2 linked regions of the Rubripirellula tenax genome follow. The protein of the gene in region 1 interacts with the protein of each later gene in a pairwise test. Links are inferred from orthologs where the notes say so. Each region holds a gene or a part of one and is shown on either strand. Other genes may lie near its edges. The genes, in order: ndk and Poly51_RS05290.

The links.
Region 2: the proteins of ndk (region 1) and Poly51_RS05290 interact in binary tests that used the Escherichia coli proteins (3 or more experiments, as listed by UniProt). The link is inferred for Rubripirellula tenax from one-to-one orthologs.

The regions. Positions count from the first base shown.
Region 1 is NZ_SJPW01000006.1:510,655-513,744, reverse strand. What follows is about bases 60-2,825. They hold ndk (nucleoside-diphosphate kinase), read right to left. Parts: upstream 1,788-2,825; coding sequence 1,332-1,787; downstream 60-1,331. Other genes in these bases: Poly51_RS22750 (FG-GAP-like repeat-containing protein), read left to right, coding at 2,025-2,825; Poly51_RS22760 (hypothetical protein), read left to right, coding at 974-1,213; Poly51_RS22765 (amidohydrolase family protein), read left to right, coding at 60-797. Also shown: more of Poly51_RS22765, read left to right, coding at 1-59; more of Poly51_RS22750, read left to right, coding at 2,826-3,090. UniProt on the Escherichia coli protein: Major role in the synthesis of nucleoside triphosphates other than ATP. The ATP gamma phosphate is transferred to the NDP beta phosphate via a ping-pong mechanism, using a phosphorylated active-site intermediate.
Region 2 is NZ_SJPW01000001.1:1,420,309-1,423,383, forward strand. Bases 313-3,063 are described here. They hold Poly51_RS05290 (5-formyltetrahydrofolate cyclo-ligase), read right to left. Parts: upstream 2,113-3,063; coding sequence 1,513-2,112; downstream 313-1,512. Other genes in these bases: Poly51_RS05280 (hypothetical protein), read left to right, coding at 313-512; fhcD (formylmethanofuran--tetrahydromethanopterin N-formyltransferase), read right to left, coding at 586-1,509; Poly51_RS05295 (rhamnulokinase), read right to left, coding at 2,201-3,063. Outside these bases: more of Poly51_RS05280, read left to right, coding at 1-312; more of Poly51_RS05295, read right to left, coding at 3,064-3,075. UniProt on the Escherichia coli protein: Involved in the removal of 5-formyltetrahydrofolate.

The sequences.
Region 1 (3,090 bases):
CATCTGGCTTGCGCGGAGTCGTCGGACAAGTCTTGATGGACCGCGAAGCTCCACCGGCGCTTTGTCTTCCGGCTCAACAGTTACTCGACGAGGCGGCGGCGTTGCAGCGAGAGTTTCCGTCCGGAAATCGAGTTGCCGCAGCGATCACGCCGCGCTTTGCGATCTCTTGTTCCGAGCCTTTGCTAAGCGGCGCCGGCGCGATCGCGGCCGAAACGGGTGCAACGATTCAGACTCACTTGGCCGAAACGGTCCAAGAATGCGAACGGGTGTCCGAGTTGTTCGGTGGAACGCCTTATGTCGACGTTTACCGACAATGTGGGTTGTTGACCGAACGCAGTCTGCTTGGGCACGGAATTCATTTGCATCCCGCCGACCGCGATGGGTTGCGTCGATCCGAAAGCACAGTCGTGCATTGCCCGACGGCGAATACGTTTCTTCGCAGTGGCGCGATGTCACGTGACGCGATGATCCAAAGTGGCGTGAAACTGGCCGTCGGTAGCGACGTGGGTGCGGGGTACGAGCGAAGTATGGTTCGTGTCGCGCGGGCGATGATCGAAGCGGCTTCGTCGCTCGGTCCGCGATTTCCGTCGACTGCGGAAGCGTGGTATGCGATCACGGCTGGAAACGCCGATTCGCTGGGCTGGACGGACGCTGGCCGAATCGCGGTGGGAGCTTCGGCGGACCTGTTGGTGATCAATCCGACGGTTTCGTGGCTGGGTGGTGCGGCCGATCCGTTGTCGATGCTGATGTTCGCATGGGACGATCGGTGGCTGAAAACCACGCTTTTGGCGCGTTGAATGGTCCGGTTGTCTGACCTGTGCCAGATATTTCGGCCAATAATCTGACCCGCGTGTAAAGATATGCCGGTTGTCGGGCCGATGACCATTGTGATGAGAATCGCGCCGGTTTCCCGGCCGAAACTTCATTCGGCTTGATCCACCCGGATTTTGATTAGACAGCGAAGGCAACCAAGATGACACGCAACGCTCAATTACGACGCACGTCCGCTACCCTCGCCCTGACCGTAGCGGTCGGATTTTGTCTGGTCGGCGCCACCGGGTGCCAGGTCTCGATGAACGGCCAAACGTTACCGAGCCCGTACTACCTGCAAGACGACATCCAGTATTTCCCCTCAGGACCTGAGTTCAAGCTGCCGCGTGAAGCCGCGGCATTGAAGGCGGCCAGAGCGGAAGAGAAGCTGAACCGCCGCTAACGTATCGGCCGCCAAAACTCGCCCGGACTTGTTCGAGCGATCCCTCATGGCCCGGGATGATCCGGGCCATTGGCAAGCGGCTCATGAGCGAAAAACCATTCGCATCGCGAGTCGCTAACTACTCGTCGTTTGCTCGCAAGAAGCCCTTGGCGACTTGCTCGTAGCTGCACGTGCCTTCGCCGAAGTAGATCTTCAGCTCGCGGGCCGCCGATTCGGGGCTGTCGCTTGCGTGGACCAAATTCATTTGGCGACTGCTGCTGAAATCGCCACGGATGGTGCCGGATGCGGCTTTCAACCCGTTGGTCGCGCCCAGCATTTCGCGAACGACCGAGATGACATCCAAACCGTCGATCGCCATCGCCACGACCGGGGCCGACGTGATGAATTCTTCCAAGCTGGGGTAAAACGGCTTGGCGACGTGCTCGGCGTAGTGCTCTCGCGACATCTCCGGCGTCACTTGCAGCATCTTCATAGCGACGACGCTGAGGCCCTTTTCTTCAAAACGAGAAATGATTTTGCCCATCAGTCCTCGTTGTACACAGTCTGGCTTTAGCAGCACCAAAGTACGTTGCATCGCTTGGTCGTTTCCTGAATCTCGAGAGGGTCAAACCACCGGTCGGACGAGTTTCCGCACCAGCGACCGATTGGGCAGGGCGCAAACACCCGTTCACCGTCGGCACGCGAAGTATCGGACGGATTCCTAGCCGCGCGAAGGCGTCTAACTTTCGTTGATCCGCGGCGGCGCATGTATATTGCGACCGAACCCGCCCTTCGTTCGACAACGCATGGCCCCGCGCCTGTAGAGAAATAGATGCGAACCCCCAAGTTTTCGGTGCCCATTCTGATCGGATTCGGATTGATCCTGGGGATTCTCGGTTGTTCACAAACGCCGCTCGAAAAGCCCACAAACGACGCTTTGACGTCGAACCCAAGATCGTCGGACCCACGTTCGTCAGACATCGCGCCGGAACCGATCGAACAATTGGCGTCAATCGATGACCTGATCCGAACGTCCGAACAGTCGTTGGCCGACGGACGCTTTGAAGATGCCCGAACGTCGCTGCGACGTGGCCTGTTGCTCGATCCGGAAGGCTCGCGACTTCGGTTCCTGTTCGCCCAGGCGGAAGCTGGCACGGGAAACCTGGACGGTGCGATCGAGATTCTGGGTTCAATCGACCCGAACGACCCCGAGTTCGGAATCGCGTCGCTGGGCCAATCGGCGCAGTGGTTAGCGGCGGCGGGCCGTGCTGCCGAGGCCAGGATTCAGTACGAGAAAGCGCTGGAAATGGCGCCCGAAGTCGAGTTTCTGCGTCATCAGTATGCGGCGTTTCTGAACTTCGTCGGCTGGCGTTATCGAGCACGCGACGTTCTCGAACCCCTTGTGACTGCGGGAAATGCGAGTGCGGCCGAACTTCGATCGTTGTTGGATGTGTCGAACTCCTATGCCGCCACCCAAGCCAGCAGCATGAGCACGCCGGAGCACCGCGAGGGACCGCTAAGCGAATCGCTCGGACGACTGAGTCGTCGCCAGCCTCGAATCGCCGTGGATATTTTGACAGCGATGTTGGATCAGGGTTTGATGAAACGTGAGTCGACGACGGAAGCTGCGATCGCGGCCGGGTTCGCCGAGCTTCAACAGTTCGACGAAATGTCAAAGTGGTTGTCCACATCATCGTCGGCCGTGATCGACAACCCGCTGTTTTGGCGAGCGATCGGCGACCAACGCTTGTTCGATGGCAAAGTGGATCAAGCCGTTGCTTGTTACTTGAAATCCATTCAGGCGGATTGCACCAACCCGATCGTTTACGAACGCTTGACCTCGGCGATGCTTCGCTTGGGCGACAACGACGCGGCCAAACGCATTGACCGTCATCGAG
Region 2 (3,075 bases), on another replicon or contig:
TCGACTTGATGTTGGCAAACGCCCGCTTGCGAGACGAATTGGAACCGTACCGGGACGAGTCGATCGATGCTTCGATCCATCGTATGCCGCTGCGAACCGAAAACGAATATCTCGCATCGATGTTGGCTTGGGAACGAGCCCCGGCGCTTCCAATCGCAAGCTGGTTTACTCCCGTGATGGAGTTACCAGCACCGGATTCATTGTCGGACGAGTCGCTGAAGGAATTGCTGATCGGAACAATCATCCGCCTGCATTCCCAACGCGTCGTACTGCGTTGCACGGACCACCTGACGGATCGCGAACTCTACAAGATCATCTACCGCGACATCCTGCCGTGTTGTGAGAAGAAGGTCGAATTGCCAGGCAAGTTCCTGGAGTGGCGTTGCATCGAAGACAACGAAACGTGGCTGCGATTTTACGCCGACGCCGTCGAGCGACGACGCTTCCAAGAAGAATACGACGTCGAATTACCACCTAGCGAAACGCCGCCGTTTCATCGTGACTTGCCGTAGTCGAATAGGCCAGCCCGCCCCCGCGAAAGAAGTCGCGGGGGCCTCTCGTGCGCCAGCGACGCTTAACAGGCTGCTAACCAATCAGTTCGTGCAAGTGCACGAACGTCTTCCCCAAGCGTCCGCCGTAGTTTCCGGCACTGATTCGGACCAGACCCGGCGTCTTCGCCGCCGCGTGAATCGCGTTTCGCGTCGCGCTCTGCAATGCTTCTAAGTCACGGCCGTTGACGATGATTTCCATGATGCTGTTCACGCCGTCGGGAACCTTCGACTTTTCGCCCAGCTTGTCCTTCAACGTCGGACAAAATTCTGCGTAGGTCGCGGCAATCAAGAAATCGTAACTGCTGCCGGCCTTGGATCCGCTTGCCGCCACGCCACCGGGGAACGTCGTGATCACATCCGGCGTCGACTCCGCTGCGATCGATGCTGCTTCGGCCGCGTCCAATGCCGTCGCCTCGTCGGGACCAAAGAACCACAGATTGCCACCCATCACTCCGTCGCGAAACCCGAAACGCCGCGACAAAAAGAACTCGCCACCGAGCGTCGGAATCACCCACCCGGGATGCCCGAAGCGTGTATCACGAAATTGATGCCGATCACCGAACAGGGCGATCTTGCGTCCTAACTTGAAATAGTTCTCGGTATCAAGTTGGTTGAATAGCGCCGTCGTTGGACACGTCAACACGTTCTGGCTTAGCCTCGCCAGCATCACCTTCTCTAAGTGCTTTTCACGGTTCTTTACAAACCTTGGCACGTGAAATTGAACAACCGCGCCGATGCGACCGTCGGGGGTTTCATCGGCGCTGACCCAACGCGACACACCCGCTTCGCAGTCGCAAAGGATCGTGCTGGACGCATGTCCGGTCACCGCGGCTACACAGTGCCGCAGCCAGCGGTCGTCGCGTGCCGTGATCAACACCTCGCCATAGATGCTGCGAAAGCCTTCGGCGTACGTGTCTTCGACCAGTTGCTTCAGATTCAGTTGATTCGAATCGGCCATTCCTTAACCCCGCCCTTTTCCCTGAAAAGCATTTTCTTCGGTAACCACGGTGTCCATGAAGATATCGTGGTCGTGCATCGGAATCTGATCAAACATTTGGCACTCAAATGCCAATGACACCAACGGTGTATCCGCGCGAGCGTTTTCAAGCAGTTTGTCGTAGTAACCTTTGCCATGGCCGGTGCGACCGCCGGTTCGGTCGAACGCGACACCGGGCACCAGAATCAGGTCCAATTCTTTGACGTCGATTTTCTTGGCCGCAACCTCACGAAGGTCCTCGCGTGGTTCCAAAATTTTGTACATGCCGACGGCCAATTCATCCATCGACTCAAGCAAGAACAGTTCCAACTCGCCGTCGACACAGTACGGAATAACAATGCGTTTATCGCTGGCAACAGCGTCGGGAAGCGCGTGGCGTGTCCGCACTTCATCGCGAACGTCGACGTACCACATCACACAGCCCGCCGATTGATATTCGCTCAACGCCATCACGCGATCGGTGATCCGTTGACTGACGCCGTCCTTGTCGGCTTGGGCTTTGCGAGCGGCATGGGCCGCTTTGCGAATTTCGTCTTTTCGAGCAGCGAAGGGATCAACGGTCATCAGTGAGTCTCGGGTGCAAAGATTAGTGACTTGAGATTAGTGACTTGAGATTAGTGATTTGAGATTAGTGATTTGATTGGTGATTGGTTTACAACGTCGCAAACTGCTTGGCCGGCTCGGTCCAAACGTCGGAATTTTGTGGCTGATAAACCGTCGGCTCGAAACTCGCCCGCACCAACGCGCGAGCTTCATCGAACGATTTCAGTTTCCCCAGCCCGACCATCTGCATCAGCACGTTTCCAATCGCGGTCGCTTCCACGGGACCGGCAACCACCGTTCGCTCGCAAGCATCGGCCGTCATTTGACAAAGCAGCGCATTGACCGAACCGCCGCCGACGATATGAATCGTCTCGATCGAGTGGCCGAGCATCGATTCCAACATGCCCAAGCAAACGCGATAACGAAGGGCCAAACCCTCTAGCGCCGCTCGATAGAGGACACCGTCACTGGCGGGCTTCGCCTGACCCGTTTTCTCTGCCAACGCGACGATCGCTTCGGCCATGTCGACGGGCGCGACCAATTCGGGCGCGTCGGGGTTGATCAGCAATCCGAACGGCGGCGCCTCGGACGCCTGTTCGACCATCATGTTCCAGTCCACTTCGTTGCCTCGACGGATCATCGATTGGCGTATCTGTTGAAAGATCCAAAGACCGCCGATGTTCTTGAGCAGTCGAGTGCTGCCGCCGACGCCTGATTCGTTGGTGAAGTTCAGTTCGGCACATCGATCTGTGATCATCGGCTCGGGCAATTCACATCCCATCAACGACCATGTCCCGCTGCTGATGTAGCACCATGACGGCTTGGCGGGCGCGAAGTCTTCGGCCGGAACCGCCAACACGGCCGACGCGGTATCGTGAGTGGCGGGCACGACAACCGGAACACCTTCCAGCCCCGTGACCGACGCGACCGAAGGTTGAACCGGCCCCAGATTTGTACCCGGCAGCGTTACCTCGCCGAACAACT